4 regions of the Rhizobium sp. NLR22b genome follow, and region 4 is predicted to be linked to each of the others. Evidence: predicted binding sites of a transcription regulator. Region 4 holds the regulator's gene; each other region holds the start of a gene.
The links. The regulator LexA, encoded in region 4, represses DNA repair genes until DNA is damaged. The targets are predictions, from matches to a motif close to TGTTCNNNNTGTGTTCNG.

Region 1 (4,314 bases), on a different contig from region 4:
AGCGGCGGCGGCGATATCGGCGACGAAGCGGTTGATGATGTCGATGCGGCCGATCATGTCGTTCAGCGCTTCGCCAGTGCTGGAGACGATGCCGACACCCTCATTGACCTGGGTCGAGCTCTGCGAGATCAGGTTCTTGATCTCCTTGGCAGCCTCGGCCGTGCGCTGGGCAAGTTGGCGCACTTCCTGGGCGACAACGGCAAAACCCTTGCCGGCATCGCCGGCGCGCGCTGCCTCGACGCCGGCGTTCAGCGCCAGAAGATTGGTCTGGAAGGCGATTTCGTCGATGACGCCGATGATCTTGGAAATCTCCGTCGAGGATTTCTCGATGCCGGCCATCGCCGAAACGGCGCTGGTGACGAGCTCACCCGAATTCTTCGCCTTCTGCTGCGTCTCGCGTACGGCGTCCGAAGCCTTCTCGGCATTGGCGGCCGTCTGGCCGACGCTGACGGAAAGCTGCTGCAGGGCGGCCGAGCTCTCCTCGACGCCCGCCGCCTGCTGGGCAGTGCGCAACGCCAGGTCGTTGGTCGCATTGGAAATGACGTCGGCGCCGTTCATGATATGGCCGGACGTGTCCCGCACCGATGCAAAGGACTGGCGAAGCGCCTTGACGGCACGATTGTAATCCTCGGCCATTTGCCGGAAATCACCTGGCAGGTCGGACGGCAGGGTAGCCTCGAGATCGCCGTTCGACAGCGCCTCCAGGCCGCGGCGCAGCTGCTCGAGCGCAAGCGCCTGGTCGGATTGGGCTTGGGCGCGCTGCTCTTCAAGAGCCTGGCGTTTGGCTTCAAGCGTCTCGAGATAGACCGAGATGGAATAATCCATGTCGAGCATGCCCGCCTTGATGACCGCCGACAGCTTCTCGGCGAGCAGTTTGCCCTGCTGGCGCGCGAAGACCGACGGCCACTGCTTCTCCATGATGCCCTTGACGAGTTCGGACATGACAAGGGCGTAGCCGCCGACATACCAGCGCGGCTCCAGCCCGATGCGGGCATGCGTTCGGCCGACCGCGGTCACGCCGTCCACATAGCTCTCGTCGAAGGCGCCGCCGGCAAGCTTGCTCCAATGATCCTGCTGGTGCTTCTTGGCGTGGGCGACATGGTTCTTATCGGCGAAAAAAGCCGATACGGCGGGGGTCCTGGCGATCTTGGCATAAAACTTATCGAGGGCAGCGCCGATCAGCTCTGATATGACGGGGCTGATATCCCGCATCGACCGGCGCGCCGCCTCGTCCAGTTCGATGAAATCGAGACGCTGTCTGAGGGCACTGTCGGTCTGCTGGGATGTCATGGAAATCTCTGTACTTGGCGCAACGGCGCGGGAGGGAATTCATTGGCACAGATTTTGGCCAATATGGTTGAGCAATGATTAAACTGGCAGCGATTTTCCGCGTCGGCGAGGAAAGCGACAGAGAGGATATTGGGAATTGCCGATTTTGTTCATGTTTTGATCTATATATTGCCCCATCTTCTGTTATGGTTGCGGCATGACCGTTCATCCCGAATCGCTCGCCCTCTCCGTCGCCTCGCTCAGTCCGGCCATGCTGGCGCTTGCCGGCGGCGTTCTCATCGCCTTTGTGCTTCTGGTGATCATCCTTCTCTTGCGCGGCATCAGCCTCCGCCGCGAGCAGGCGGAGGAGGCGAGCCTGCGGGCTGGCGAAAGCGAGGCGCGCATGGCCGAGCTTTTGAAGATCCAGGCGGAGATGCAGGGCCGCATCACGGCCATGGCCGAGGTTTTCGGCGCGCGTCAGAGCGAGCTCAATCAGGCAATCAGCCAACGTCTCGACGGCATGTCGCAGCGCGTCAGCTCGACGATCACCGAGCAGACGAAATCGACGCATGAGAATCTGCAGCGGCTGCAGGAGCGGCTGGCGGTCATCGATGCGGCGCAGAACAATATCCAGACGCTCGCCAAGGACGTCGTCGGACTGCAGGCGATTCTCTCGAACAAGCAGACGCGCGGCGCCTTTGGCCAGTCGCGGATGGAGACGATCGTCGCCGACGGCCTGCCGATGGGCGCCTATGCCTTCCAGCAGACGCTCTCCAACGGCTCGCGGCCGGACTGCACGATCCGCATGCCGAACGGCGCGCCGCCGCTTGTCATCGATGCGAAGTTCCCGCTCGAAGCCTGGAACGCCATCCGTGACGCCGGCAGCCCCGAGGCCGCCAAGATCGCCGGCCAGCAGTTCCGCCGCGATATGGAGATCCATATCCGGGATATTTCGGAGAAATATCTGATTCAGGGGGAAACCCAGGAGACGGCCTTTCTCTTCGTGCCGTCGGAATCGATCTTCGCGGAGATCCACGAGAACTTCGAGCCGCTGGTGCAGAAGGCACACCGAGCGCGCATCGTCATTGTCTCGCCATCACTTCTGATGCTGTCGATCCAGGTCATCCAGGCGGTGCTGAAAGACCAGCGCATGCAGGCGCAGGCGCATCTGATCCAGGGCGAGGTGGCACTGCTGATGGACGATCTCGGCCGCCTCGACGAGCGGGTGCGCAAGCTGCAGGGCCACTTCGCCATGGCGCAGAAAGATATCGACATGGTGGTCACGTCAGCCGACAAGCTCACCAGGCGCGGCGCCAAGATCGAGGCGCTGGAATTCGAGGCAGGCGGTGACGCCAAGCCCGCCCGCGATGGCGAGGCTCCGGCCAAATCGGTGGAAAGCCGTACCGGCCTTCTCAAGCTTCGGGTGGTTGACGAGGAGTGACCGCTTCGGGCAGTGTCTCGCCCCATGGAATAGCAGGGGCATGATGTCATTCGCATGCTCTAAAAGACGGGACAGCCTGATGATCACAGTTTTCGGATCCATCAACATGGATCTCATCGCCACGACCGAGCGACTGCCGAAGCCCGGCGAGACGGTGGCCGGCAACGGTTTTGCCACGGCTGCCGGCGGCAAGGGCGCCAACCAGGCGCTGGCAGCCCGCCGCGCCGGCCGCTATGTGCACATGGTCGGCGCCGTCGGCAAGGATGCTTTTGCCGCCGATGCACTTGCCCTGCTCGATGCGGCGGGGACCGATCTCTCCCTCGTGAAGCATGTCGACGGCCCCACGGGCACGGCGCTGATCCTGGTCGGCGCCGACGGCGAGAACATGATCGCCGTGGTTCCGGGCGCCAACGGCCTGGTCACGCCAGCTGATGCGGAAATCGCGGTCGGCCGCATGAACGAAGGCGACATGCTGATGTTGCAGCTCGAGGTGCCTGTCGCGGCCGTCGAACGCGCGCTCTCGGCCGCGCGCGCCAAGGGCATCACCAGCATCCTCAACCTCGCCCCCTTGATCCCCGATGCACCGCGCCTCGGTCGCCTGGCCGATATCGTCATTGCCAATGAGACCGAGTTCGAGCGGCTTGCCGGACAGGACGGCATGGACGCACAAGCGCGCGAGGCAGCGCTTGTCCGCCTGCATCAGGAAACCGGCCAGACCCTGATCGTGACGCTCGGCGGCGATGGCGTCATCGCCATCCGGGATGGGGTCATTTCACGGGCGCAAGGGCTGGCGATCGATCCTGTCGATACGGTCGGGGCAGGCGACACCTTCTGCGGCTATCTCGCCGCCAGTCTCGACGAGGGCCTCGACTTTCGGACGGCGCTGCACCGGGCGGCAGTCGCCGGTTCACTCGCATGTCTCAAATCAGGAGCGCAACCGTCGATTCCTGTGAGTGAGGAAGTCGCAGACAGAATATAGGCTAGCCTGCCTGCGAAACTCGCCAGATCTCCTTCAATTTTAAGGGAGATTTCTGCGGCTTTCATCATACAAACCGCTAAAGTTTCACTCAAATTTAAGAGGTCTCCGGCGATCTTCCCAGTGATCGCCGGGTCTTCGCGCTTGCGGATCCGCGGCTGATGCGGCTGCTCCATGACGGAGCCATGCCTTCGCTCCTGCGCCGGAGAATGCACGTTCGGCGTATCCTTGCCCGAGGACCCCATGTTCATTTTTCGCATGAAATCGCTTGCGGCGAAGCTCATCGTCATCACCGGCGTCGCTATCGCGCTTGTTCTCATCGTTTCGAATCTCTTCCTCATCGGCCAGACCCGGGACCGCGTCCAGACGCTGACGATGGACCAAGCCAATCTCGAGGCGAAAGCGATCGCCAACGAAATCGCCGCCAATGTCGGCGAACTCGCCAGTGCCGCACGCAGCATGACAGGCGTGATCGGTCGAGCCCACGAAGGCAAGTCGCTCGACCGCAGGGGCATGATCAACGTGCTGAAAGCTAATCTCGAACAGAACGCCTTTGCCTTCGGCAGCTGGTTCTGCGAGCAGCTCGGCGCGCTCGACGGCAAGACCACCGAGATCGCCAACAATAATG
Region 2 (4,314 bases), on a different contig from region 4:
TCCACCGCAAGACGACGGCCGAGGAAATCTGGAACGATACCGACGGCACGGTCGATATCGTCGTCTCGGGCATCGGCACCGGCGGCACGATCACCGGCGTCGGCCAGGTGCTGAAGAGCCACAAGCCCGAGATCCAGATCATCGCCGTCGAGCCTGCCGATTCGCCGGTGCTCTCAGGCGGTAATCCCGGCCCGCACAAGATCCAGGGAATCGGCGCCGGCTTCGCGCCGAAGATCCTCGATACCGGCATCTATGACGAGGTCGTGACCGTCACCAACGACGAGGCCTTCGAACAGGCCCGCCTCATCGCAAGGCTCGAAGGCGTGCCGGTCGGCATCTCCTCCGGCGCGGCGCTGACGGCGGCGATCAAGGTCGGCAGCCGGCCGGAAAATGCCGGCAAGAACATCGTCATCATCATACCGTCTTTTGCGGAACGGTATTTGTCGACGGCGCTGTTTGAGGGGTTGGGGAGCTGAATAGCGAATAGCGAATAGCGAATAGCGAATAGCGAATAGCGAATAGGATGTAACCTGCTTTGCGGCGGGCAAGCCGATTAACTAGTCGCTATTCGCAACTCCCTATTCGCTTGCGCTCAGGCGGCCGCCGTCAACCTCTCGCCGGCGATCCGGTAGGAGATCGCCTCAGCCAGATGCAAACGGCCAACGGTCGGTTTGTCGTCGAGATCGGCGAGCGTGCGGGCGACCTTGAGGACGCGGTGGTAGCCGCGGGCGGAGAATTTCATCTTCTCGGCGGCGTCGCGCAGGAGTTGCAGGCCGCTCGCATCGGGCTCGGCGAGTTTTTCGATCATTGATGTGGAGCAGCGGGCATTGGTGCCGATATCCCTGGCGCCGGCGCGCGCGAAGCGCTCCTGCTGGAGCTCGCGGGCGCGGGCGACGCGGCGGGCGACATCGGCGCTGGCCTCGGCCGCCATCGGGCGGATCAGATCGGCGGCGGAGACGGCCGGCACATCGATGCGGATATCGATGCGGTCCATCAGCGGCCCGGAGATGCGGGCCTGGTAGTCGCTCATGCAGCGCGGGCCACGGGCGCAGGTATGGCCGGGCTCACCGGCCATGCCGCAGCGGCAGGGGTTCATCGCCGCGATCAGCTGGAATTTTGCCGGATAGGAGACGCGGTGATTGGCGCGCGCGATGACGCATTCGCCGCCTTCGAGCGGCTGGCGCAGCGCATCGAGTGCCTGCGGCGTGAACTCGGGAAACTCGTCGAGGAAGAGCACGCCATGATGGGCAAGCGAGGCTTCGCCGGGACGGGCGCGCAGGCCGCCGCCGACAAGGGCGGCCATGGTGGCGGAATGATGCGGGGTGCGGAAGGGCCGGCGATCGGACAGCTTGCCGCCGGTGAGCTGGCCGGCGATCGAATGGACCATCGACACTTCAAGCAGTTCGGCGGGCGAAAGCGGCGGCAGGATCGACGGCAGCCGCGACGCCAGCATCGATTTGCCGGAACCGGGAGGCCCGACCATCAGGAGATTGTGGCCGCCGGCGGCCGCCACCTCGAGCGCACGTTTTGCGCTTTCCTGGCCCTTGATCTCGGCAAGATCCGGCAGGTTGGCGGCATTGGCGCGGATCGACGGCTCCGGCCGGGAGAGCACCTGCGTGCCGCGAAAATGATTGGCAAGGGCAATCAGGCTGCGCGGTGCGAGAATATCGACCTCGGCGCCGGCCCAGGCAGCCTCGGCGCCGCTTTCGGCCGGGCAGATCAGCCCCTTGCCGAGCGCATTGGCGCCGATGGCCGCCGGCAGCGCGCCCGCAATGGCGGCGATCGTGCCATCGAGATTGAGTTCGCCGACGACGACAAAATCCGACAGCGCATCGGCGGGAATGGCGCCGAGAGCGGCCATCAGCGCCAGCGCGATTGGCAGATCAAAATGCGAGCCTTCCTTCGGCAGATCGGCGGGCGCCAAGTTGACGGTCACCCGTTTGCCCGGCAGCGCCAGGCCGGAGGCGTGAAGGGCGGCCTGAACGCGCTCGCGGCTTTCAGCGACCGCCTTGTCAGGCAGGCCGACGATCTGCATGCCGACCTTGCCAGGCGCGATCATGACCTGGACCTCGACCGGCACGCCTTCGATGCCCTGGAATGCTACCGTACTGACACGCGCGACCATATGCCCACCCTTGTCCCGCAAACTCTTAGAGACCGCCCCGTGGCCGTTGAAAGCCAGCGGTTGCAATCTGGCACGGAAGCAGGACTAAAACAAGAACAATAAAAGAACGCAGGCGGATAAGCAGCAGTAATCGCGGTTGCACCCGATCGCAGCCTCAGCCGCGCTTGCGCTCGATCGCGTCCCAGAGCAGGGCCGCGATATCGGCGCCGCCGAACTTCCTGACCTCGCGGATGCCGGTCGGCGAGGTGACGTTGATCTCGGTCATGTAATCGCCGATCACGTCGATGCCGACGAGCAGGAAGCCGCGTTCCCTCAGCGCGGGGCCGATGCGGGCGCAGATTTCCTTTTCGCGCGGCGTCAGTTCGGTCGCCTCGGCGCGGCCGCCGACATGCATGTTGGAGCGGCTGTCATGCTCGGCCGGCACGCGGTTGATGGCACCGGCAAACTCGCCGTCGACAAGGATGATACGCTTGTCGCCCTTGCGCACGTCGGGCAGATATTGCTGGGCGATGAAGGGCTCGCGGAAGAGTTGGCCGAACATTTCCAGCAGTGAGGAGAGGTTGCGGTCGTCGCGGGTCGAATGGAAGACGCCGGCGCCGCCATTGCCGTAGAGCGGCTTCAAGATGATGTCGCCCATCTCGTCGCGGAAGCGGCGGATTTCGGCGGGATCCTTGGTGATCAGCGTCTTCGGCATCAGATCGGCGAATTCGGTGACGAAGATCTTCTCCGGTGAATTGCGCACCCAAGCCGGATCGTTGACGACGAGCGTCTTCGGATGGATGCGCTCGAGGAGATGCGTCGAGGTGATATAGGCCATGTCGAAGGGCGGATCCTGGCGCAGCAGCACCACGTCCATGGTCGAGAGATCGACGCGCTCGGGCGCGCCGAGTTCGAAGTGATCGCCCTTGACGTCACGCAGCAGCATCGGCTCGACGCTGGCAAAGAGCTTGCCGTCGCGGAAGCTCAGGCGCTCGGGGGTATAATGGAAGAGCCTGTAGCCGCGCGCCTGCGCCTCCAGGCTCATGGCGAAGGTGGAGTCCCCTGCGATATTGATGCCGGCGACATGATCCATCTGGACCGCTACATTGGTGATCTTGGCCATTTCCGTCCCTCGCTGAATGCCGGACAGATGTAGGTCGGCCCGGCATCAAACGCAACGGTCATCGAAGGCTTGCGGCAGTCGCCATTTTCAGGCGGCGATGCCCTGGCTGCCGCCGTTGCGCAGCATGTTGCGCAGACGGTAGGCGATTGCCAAAGGCTTCGGGAAAGGCTTGCGCAGGAAGGCGACCTTGCGGACGTAACTGTCGACCCGCCAGCTCGCCCAGGTTCCACCTGCGAAAAAGGCGACGTCGCCGGCGCACAGGGTCCGTTCCGTGCCGTCCTCGGCGGTGATATGGACCTCGCCTTCGAGGATCATCACGGTCTCGTCCCAGCCGAAATACCACCGGAATTCGCCCGCCGTGCAGTCCCAGATCGCCGTCAGCGACGCCTCGTCATGGCCGCGCGAATGTTCGGCGGTGCGGGCTTCCGGATTGCCGCTGATGATCCAGTCGGGATTGATCGGCGTCGATTTCAGCGGCAGGTGGTCGCTCGCATGCGCGACGAAGGACTTCCCGGCCGGCTTCAGCGCGATATAAGGCACCGAGCGCGCAGCCATGCCGACCGCACTTGCAAGCATCATCTTCCAGGCCACGCAACAACCCCCAATTCTTAATCCCTACCGCGATGGTGGGTAGCAGAGAGAGGTAAGGAGCTCGTTCAACCCGGGACTAAAATTTTAACAATCCGGAAACTCGGCCGGGCAAAGCGCTCAGAAGGCGTCGGGAAAGTGCCGCGGCAACCGGCCGGGCATGACCGCGACGATATCGTAGCGCTGGGAAAGGCGGGCGTGATCGGCCTGGCGGGCGAGCCAGAGATCGCTTGCCGCCCGGATCCGCTTCTGCGCGGCGAGAGAGACGGCGTCGATGGCCGCAGCCTCGCCATACCGGGCCTTGACCTCGACGAAGACGGCGAGATCGCCCTTGCGGGCGACGATATCGATCTCGCCGAGCCGGGTGCGGTGGCGCAGCGCCAGGATGCGGTATCCCTTCAGCATCAGGAAGACGGCGGCGACATATTCCGACATGCGGCCACGGCGCAGCGCTTTCCTTTTGATGGCAGTGGGGTCTTTATCGCCCATTGCCGCCCTT
Region 3 (4,314 bases), on a different contig from region 4:
GGGCCGTTCGCTCGTTGATAACTCTCGTTCTCTAGTCGACGTCATCCTCGGCCTTGTTGTGCCGAAGGATCTGCTGCCCTATCAAACGGAGGCAGATGCTCGGGAAGCCTGAGCATGACGAAGGAGAAGTTGGCCGGCTTTTTCAGCAGGCAGTTTCCCGTTTCGGCTTTAACCACTGTTGTCGCCGAGAAGGCGATCGTAAACAGCGCCAATCGCTTTTGCTTCCTTCTCCAGCGCGAAATTCGCCCGGACATGACGCAATGCATTCTCGCCATGCACGATCGCCAGCGCCGGATCTGCGATATAGGGGGCGATTGCCCGCGTCAGCGCTTCGCCATCGCCTGCAGCCACGACCGAACCGGTCTCGCCCTCGGCAATGAGTTCGGCATAGGCGCCCGCATCCGATGCCACTACGGCCGTCCGCGAGGCCATGGCTTCGAGCGGCGTCAAGCCGAAACCCTCGTTGCGGGAAGGGGCGACGTAGAGCGTCAGGCGGCGATACCAGACCTTGATATCAGGCACTTCGCCGAGAAACAGGATGCGGTCGGTGAGCCCGGCGGCGGCGACATCGGCCTTGAGCTTTTCGGCGAAGGCGGTGTGCTCGGCCGTCACGCGGCCGGAGACGACGGCTGTCCATTCCGGATGCTGCGGCAAGAGCTCGATCATCGCCTTAACGAATAGATCGGTGCCTTTCTGATGGCGCACGCGGCCGAAGCAGCCGACGAGATAGCGGCCGGGCAGGCCGGTCGCGGTTATGCCGTCGTCGGCGGTTTCCGGTGGGTGAAAGAGAGAAAGGTCGACGCCGTGCTGGATGACAGTGTGAGGCACTTCGAGGAAGGAGCCTGAGCGGTCACTGGTCGCGATCACCGCGTCCATGCGGCGGATCAGCCATTTCGTATAGGCGGTGTGACGGCGTTGCGCCGCCGAAGTGAAGAGCAGCTTCAGCGGCATGCGCAGGACATGGCGAAGCAGGATGCCGACGGCCATCTCATTGTTGCGGCGGGCGTGCCAGACGCGGTGACGTCGCTTGGCCGGCGGACGCCACAGCCCGAAAAGCTGCGCCCATCTCAGTTTGGCCAAGCCCTCCGGCAGGCCGGGGCCGAGCGTCGCTATGCGCATCCCAAGCCAGATCTGGCATGGGATGAGCTGAACGATGGTCGACGTGACGCCGGAGAGCCGGCGCTTGAAGTTGGGCGCGATGATCTCGACGTCACGAATATCCGGCAAGGAATGGGTCTCGTGTCTGACGGGCGATCAGCCCCAGGAAACCTGTAGGATTTCGTAGGCCTTGGAGCCGCCCGGCGCATTGACCTCGATGGAATCGCCGACTTCCTTGCCGATCAGCGCACGGGCGATCGGGGAGGAGATGGAGATGCGGCCGGCCTTGACGTCGGCTTCCTGGTCGCCAACGATCTGGTAGGTCTTTTCTTCCTCGGTGTCCTCGTCAACGAGCTTCACCTTGGCGCCGAACTTGATCTTGTCGCCGGACATTTTCGTGAGGTCGATGACCTCGGCGCGGGCCGTCAGGTCTTCCAGCTCGGTGATGCGGCCCTCATTGTGGCTCTGGGCTTCCTTGGCGGCATGGTATTCGGCATTTTCGGAAAGGTCGCCATGAGCACGGGCTTCGGCGATCGCCTCGATGATTCGGGGGCGCTCCTCCTGCTGACGCCAGCGCAGCTCTTCCTGCAGCTTGACGAAACCACCCTGTGTCATCGGTACCTTATCAACCATTTTTCTGTCCTTCACTCCTTGCGGCCGCCGTCTTGCGTCAGCACAGTCAGGCACACACAAAAGAAAACAGGTCCCGAAGAGGAACTTCGGAACCGTGCCACAATCATAGTTGCATGCTTATAGCAGATCGCCACGGCTGATTTCCAGAAAATTCGCATAAATGAAACGGATACCCGCTGGTACGTCGGGTGATGCGTGCCAAACGGGGGAGCGGCAGCCGCGCCGGGATTGACTTTGCGCCATGGAACATATAGTGAACATACTAATGAAGAAGTCGCTAACCGAACGTTTGGCCATCCTTTCCGATGCCGCAAAATACGATGCTTCCTGTGCCTCCAGCGGCACGGTGAAACGCGATTCGAGCGCAAGCGGCGGACTGGGTTCGACCGAGGGATCCGGCATCTGCCATGCCTATGCTCCGGATGGACGGTGCATTTCGCTTCTGAAGATCCTGCTCACCAATTTCTGCATCTACGACTGTGCCTATTGCGTCAATCGCTCCTCCAGCAATGTCGAGCGCGCACGCTTCACGACGGAGGAAGTCGTCTGGCTGACGCTCGAATTCTACCGACGCAACTATATCGAAGGCCTCTTCCTTTCCTCCGGCATCATTCGCTCTTCCGATTACACGATGGAGGAGATGGTCCGCATCGTCCGCGAGCTGCGGGTGACGCATAATTTCCGCGGCTATATCCATCTGAAAGCGATCCCCGAGGCGTCGCCGCATCTGCTCGAGGAGGCGGGGCTTCATGCCGATCGGCTGTCGCTCAATATCGAGCTGCCGACCGACAGCGGGATTTCCCGTTTCGCGCCGGAAAAGAAGCCCGTCAATATCAGACGATCGATGGCGGATATCAGGTCGAAGATCGAGGCTGCCGATGAACCGACGCTTAAGACCGGGAAACGCCAGCGTTTCGTGCCAGCCGGCCAGAGCACGCAGATGATCGTCGGGGCGGATGGGGCCAATGACGCGACTATTCTGGCGAGCAGCGGCCGGCTCTACAGCAGCTATGGCCTGAGGCGCGTCTATTACTCCGCCTTCAGCCCCATCCCGGACTCCTCGAAAAACCTGCCGCTGATCAAGCCGCCGCTGATGCGCGAGCATCGGCTTTACCAGGCCGACTGGCTCTATCGGTTCTACGGTTTCGGCATCGAGGAGATTACTGCGAACCAGGCGGACGGCATGCTCGATCTCAATCTCGATCCGAAGCTTGCCTGGGCGCTTGCCAACCGGGGCGAATTTCCCGTCGACATCAACAAGGCCGAGCGCGAGCGGTTGCTGCGTGTGCCGGGCCTCGGCACCAAAACCGTGAAAGCGATCGTCTCTGCGCGCTGTTTTCGTCGCCTGCGGCTTGATGATCTCTCCCGACTCGGAGTTTCGATCAAGAAAGTCCAATCCTTCATCTCCGCGGAAGGCTGGTCGCCGCGACGGCTGGTCGACCGCCCGGACCTGCGCGCCGTGTTCGAGCCGCAGCATGAACAATTGTCCTTGCTGTGATGCGCCGGGTCGTGCTTGCAGGACGTGGAGATCTTGGCGAATGGCGCGATGCCGCACGCGTTTTGGCGGCAGCCGGCATCTTGCCCGAGGAGATCGACTGGCGCGAAAAAAGCGCCGAGGCCGATCTGTCGTTTCAACGGGACGCCATGCCGCCAGCGCCTGCGACAACGCGTAAGCCGATGACGGTGCCGCCCGCTTTCATCGAGCTTGCTGAGACCGTCCTCTGCCATTCCGATCCGGCGCGATTTTCTCTGCTGTACCGTCTCCTCTGGAGGCTGCAGCTGGATCGGCAACTGCTGGAGGTGACCTCCGACGAGGATGTTGTGCGGGCCAGGCTGATGGCGAAGAACATTCGGCGCGACGCGCACAAGATGACGGCCTTCGTCCGTTTCAAGGAAGTCGGCGCGGTATCGGCAGGTCGTCGGAAATTCCTCGCCTGGTTCGAGCCGGACCATCATGTCGTCAGGCGCACGGCTCCCTTTTTCCAGCGCCGTTTCAGCGACATGGACTGGCTAATCGCCACGCCCAAGGGCTCGGCGGCCTGGAACGGCGAGCGGCTGACGATTGCCGACGAGCCATGCGAAAGGCCTAATCTCACCGATGCCACGGACGAACTCTGGCGAACCTACTATGCCAGCATCTTCAACCCCGCGCGGTTGAAGGTGAAGGCGATGCAGGCGGAGATGCCGAAGAAATACTGGAAGAACCTGCCGGAGGCCGACCTCATTCCTGGCTTGATTGCATCGGCCGAAAGCAAGGTGCGGGAGATGGCGGCGCGGGAGGCGACGCAGTCGCTGCCGTTTCACGACCGCTTGCAGCGGGCCGCGCGCAATCTCCCCGCAGAACCAGCGGCTACTGCGGGCACGCTGGAAGCACTGCGCGCGGAGGCCGCTGTCTGCACACGCTGCCCGCTTCATGCAAATGCGACGCGGACGGTATTCGGAGAGGGGCCGCGCGATGCGCAGGTGATGTTCGTCGGCGAGCAGCCGGGCGACCAGGAGGATATTTCCGGGCGTCCCTTCGTCGGTCCCGCCGGCAGGCTTCTCGATCAGGTGATATCGGAGGCGGGCATCGACCGCTCGAGG
Region 4 (4,314 bases):
ACGACGACGGTGACCGGCCGTGTCGAACGGCGGGAAGGGGACGGCCGCGGGCGCTGGCGCTACATTCTTGCCGTCACAGGCACCGAGGCTCCGGAGCTGAAACGGCCGCCGAGACGCATCACCGCGATCGTCCGGGGCGCCGATGCGCCTTTCGAAATCGGCGACATCATCACCGGCAAGGCACGGCTGACACCGCCGGCGGGCCCCGCACTTCCCGCGCTCAACGATTTCTCCTTCGGTGCCTATTTCGACGGCATCGGTGCCAACGGTTTCTTCTATGGTGCGCCGGAGAAACTCGACTTGGAGGCAGGCCCGCAGGCGGCCAGCTCGACGTCGGACGCTCTGCTCGAATGGCTCTACCGGCTGCGCAGCAGCATCGGCGACCGCATAAGATCGATCCTGCCCGGCGATACCGGCGCTTTTGCCGCTGCTCTGGTGACGGATGAACGGCGCGCCATCTCGAAGACGACGACGGAGGCGCTGCGCCAGTCCGGCCTTGCCCATATCGTCGCGATCTCGGGCCTCAACATGGCGCTGTCGGCCGGCATCTTCTTCGTCGGCTTCCGCATGCTGCTCTGCCTCTTTCCCGGCGTCGCCCAAGCCTATCCGACAAAGAAGATCGCCGCCGCCGGTGCGCTCATGGCCGTCACCGCCTATTACCTGATCTCCGGTTTCGGGGTTTCGGCCGAGCGCGCTTTTATCATGATGACCATCATGCTGATTGCCGTCTTCTTCGATCGGCCGTCGATCAGCCTGCGCAATGTCGTTCTCTCTGCGCTCATCATCATCGCCATTTCACCTTCGGAAGTATTGGGACCGAGCTTTCAGATGTCCTTTGCCGCGACATTGGCTTTGGTATCGGGCTATCAGCTGTGGAAGGACAGGCGTGTCCGTGAAAACGCTTTCCTGAAATTGCCGATCATCAGGCCGGTGGTTGTCGTCGCCGGTTTCTTCGGCGGCGTCTTCCTGACCTCGCTGATCGGCGGTTTTTCCACCGCCCTGTTTTCGATCGAGCATTTTCATCGCCTGACGGCTTACGGCCTGCCGGCAAACCTTGCGACGATGCCGATCATCTCCTTCATCGTCATGCCGGCCGGGCTGCTGGCGATGCTGCTCATGCCCTTCGGGCTGGATGCTCCGCTCTGGACGGTGGTCGGATTCGGCCTCGATCTGGTGATTGCGGTTGCCAAGACGGTGTCCGGCTGGGGCGGCGATATCGGCATCGGCCGCTTGCCCGCCTGGTATTTCGCAGTGGCGGTGGCAGGCTTTCTGCTGCTGACGCTGCTGCGCACCCGGCTGCGCCATGTCGGCACATCCATCATCGCCGTCTCGACACTCACCGTACTGCTGCTGCCGGCTCCCCGCCCGCCGGATCTGGTGATTTCGGAGGATGGTGGTCTGGTTGCGGTCGTTGCGGCTGAGGCAATCGCGTCCAACCGTGAAAACCCGCCGGATTTCATCTTCGACCAGTGGCAGCGAGCGCTGGTCCTGCCGACACATGTTCCACCGAAGATGCTGGATGGTCCGGCTATCCCGCCGGAAGGAGAAGACCGCCGAGTCAGGCTTTCCCGCGATCAGCAGAACGAAGCGAGCGCAGCGATGCGGGCAGCCGCAGCAGGCGGTGAAGCAAACCGGTTTTCCTGCGTCAAGAAGGCGTGGTGCACATCACGACTCGGCAATGGCCATATCGTCACCGTCATCGACAATGCCGCCTATCTCGGCCCGGCCTGCGATACGGCCGATATCGTCGTGACCTCGGTCCGCCTGCGTTTCAACAGCTGCCGTTCAGGCGGGACGCTCTTCACCGGCGAGACGCTCCGCAGGACCGGTTCCGTCGAATTGCGCTTCGCCGATGCCGGCCTGCAGGTCGCAACCGCATTCGAGGCGCTATCGCGGCCATGGATGCGCCATCGCGCCTATGATTGGCGCAAAGACAGTTTTACCGAATCCGGTCCGGCTGCTGTCAGTGATAACGGCGAATGAGGCCGACGAGCTTGCCCTGCACCTTGACGCGGTCCGGCCCGAAAATCCGGGTCTCGTAAGCCGGGTTGGCGGCTTCCAACGCGATCGAGGCGCCCTTCCGGCGGAAGCGTTTCAGCGTTGCTTCCTCGTCGTCGACGAGGGCAACGACGATGTCGCCGGGACTTGCGGTGCTGCCGTTGCGGATGATCACGGTGTCGCCGTCGAAGATGCCGGCGTCGATCATCGAATCGCCCTTGACCTCCAGCGCGTAGTGCTCACCGGAGCCAAGCATGTCCGCGGGAATGACGATGTCATGCGTGTTGTTCTGGATCGCCGAGATCGGAACGCCGGCGGCGATTCTTCCCATGACCGGCACGGAGACAGAGTTGCCGTTGTCGGCGACCGGCTTTGCGGCAGCGGGGGCGGCGACCGGCTGGGGTTTGCCGAGGCTGCCCTCGATGACGCTCGGCGAAAAACCGCGGCGCTGTTGCAGGCTGGGGTTATAGGCCTCCGGAAGCTTGATCACTTCAAGCGCCCGGGCGCGATTCGGTAGGCGGCGAATGAAGCCGCGCTCCTCGAGCGCCGTGATCAGGCGGTGAATGCCGGATTTCGAGGCGAGATCCAGGGCATCCTTCATTTCGTCGAAGGAGGGAGGGACGCCGGATTCCTTCATGCGCTCATGAATGAAAAGGAGAAGCTCCTGTTGTTTGCGCGTGAGCATCGACGTCAGACCCCTGATTGAAACAAATCCAGAACAGACACTATATGTTCCATATGTGTTCCGCAAGTAGCTAAATTTCCGTAAAACTTCGGGCCAACTCGTCGAGATTTTTAATTTCATTCGACGGGATTGGCGCACATCGCTTGCATTCGGGGAGGGGCTGTCGCACATCTTTGCCCCTTTCAGGAGGATATCATGAACGCGCATTCCGCCAAGTCGCATCCGCTGGATCACGTCGTGCTGCCGGTGGTCAATATCGATCTGGCGCGTGAGAGGCTCGGCAAGCTCGGTTTCACCGTCGCCGCCGATGGGCGCCATCCCTTCGGAACGGAGAATGCCTGCGTCTTTTTCGCCGACAAGACCTATCTGGAGCCGCTTGGCGTGGCGAGCGTCGAGGAGAGCGAGGCAGCGGCCCGCCACGGCAATGTCTTCATCGCCCGCAATCGCGCCTTCCGCTTCCGCTGCGGCGAGGAGGGATTGTCTGCGCTGGCCTTCCTCAGCGAGGATGCCGGCCTCGATCATAAGCGCTTCGTCAGCAACGGCGCGAGCGCCGGCGAGATGTTGCAATTCAGCCGGCCGATGCGGATGCCGGATGGTTCGGAGACCGTCGGCAGCTTCAAGCTGGCCTTTGCAGCTGATCTGCGCGCACCCGATTTCTTTCTCTTTACCTGCCAGCGCATCAATTCCTTCCCGACAGATCGCGCCGCGCTGGAGACGCATGCCAATGGCGTGATCGGCATTGCCGAGATCGCGCTTTGTGCGCCGGACCCGGCGGCATTCGCCGCCTTCGTCGGGCTTGCGATAGGGCAGGCGGCGGCGGAGAAAACCGGTTTCGGCGTGAATATCGCGGCATCAAATGCGAAGATCAGCCTGATGACGCCCGAAGGGCTGGAGGCCTATTTCGAGCTTGCCGTCTCATCCGCCGATCGTGGTCTGCGCGGCCGGGTAATCCTCTTCACCGTCGCCGATCTTGCCGTGACAGAAGCGCATTTGGGTGCTAACGGGATCACATTCACGCGCAAGAACAATCGCATTCTGGTGAAGTCTACGCCCGGGCAGGGTGCGCTCTTCGCCTTCGAGGAAACACGATGAGCACCGACACGAATTCCGAAGTCAGGATCGGCGAAGGCGAAGGTCAGGTCACCTTTTCCAATACCGCCCGCCTGTCGCTGATTGCCGGCCCCTGTCAGATGGAGAACCGGGACCACGCCTTCATGGTCGCCGGCACGCTGAAGGAGCTTTGCGCAAAGCTTGGCATGGGTCTTGTCTACAAAAGCTCCTTCGACAAGGCCAACCGCACCTCGCTCTCGGCCGAGCGCGGCATCGGCCTGGAAAAGGGCATGGAGGTCTTTGCCGACCTCAAGAAGGAATTCGGCTTTCCGGTCATAACCGACGTCCATACGGCCGAGCAATGCGCCGAGGTGGCCAAGGTGGTCGATGTCCTGCAGATCCCGGCCTTCCTCTGCCGTCAGACCGACCTACTGATCGCCGCCGCAAGGACCGGCCGTGCCGTCAATGTCAAGAAGGGCCAGTTCCTCGCCCCCTGGGACATGAAGAACGTCCTGAAGAAGCTCAACGCCAGCGGCAATCCGAATGTGCTCTTGTGCGAGCGTGGCGCTTCCTTCGGCTAC

Region 1: the regulator LexA is predicted to act here: its motif matches at 1,437-1,454, upstream of HJC00_RS02875 (DNA recombination protein RmuC).
Region 2: the regulator LexA is predicted to act here: its motif matches at 2,217-2,234, upstream of HJC00_RS03295 (YifB family Mg chelatase-like AAA ATPase).
Region 3: the regulator LexA is predicted to act here: its motif matches at 1,974-1,991, upstream of HJC00_RS18205 (putative DNA modification/repair radical SAM protein).

The regions. Positions count from the first base shown of each region.
Region 1 is NZ_JABDWM010000001.1:606,212-610,525, forward strand. It holds gene HJC00_RS02870 (globin-coupled sensor protein) at 1-1,290, opposite strand, end outside; gene HJC00_RS02875 (DNA recombination protein RmuC) at 1,487-2,710, shown strand; gene HJC00_RS02880 (ribokinase) at 2,790-3,689, shown strand; gene HJC00_RS02885 (methyl-accepting chemotaxis protein) at 3,930-4,314, shown strand, end outside.
Region 2 is NZ_JABDWM010000001.1:694,634-698,947, forward strand. It holds gene cysK (cysteine synthase A) at 1-476, shown strand, start outside; gene HJC00_RS03295 (YifB family Mg chelatase-like AAA ATPase) at 593-2,125, opposite strand; gene gshB (glutathione synthase) at 2,280-3,227, opposite strand; gene HJC00_RS03305 (cupin domain-containing protein) at 3,315-3,818, opposite strand; gene HJC00_RS03310 (YraN family protein) at 3,936-4,304, opposite strand; gene rsmI (16S rRNA (cytidine(1402)-2'-O)-methyltransferase) at 4,294-4,314, opposite strand, start outside.
Region 3 is NZ_JABDWM010000010.1:227,884-232,197, forward strand. It holds gene HJC00_RS18195 (glycosyltransferase family 4 protein) at 169-1,227, opposite strand; gene greA (transcription elongation factor GreA) at 1,255-1,731, opposite strand; gene HJC00_RS18205 (putative DNA modification/repair radical SAM protein) at 1,997-3,229, shown strand; gene HJC00_RS18210 (UdgX family uracil-DNA binding protein) at 3,229-4,314, shown strand, end outside.
Region 4 is NZ_JABDWM010000009.1:171,980-176,293, reverse strand. It holds gene HJC00_RS16730 (ComEC/Rec2 family competence protein) at 1-1,983, shown strand, start outside; gene lexA (transcriptional repressor LexA) at 1,964-2,683, opposite strand; gene HJC00_RS16720 (VOC family protein) at 2,879-3,775, shown strand; gene kdsA (3-deoxy-8-phosphooctulonate synthase) at 3,772-4,314, shown strand, end outside.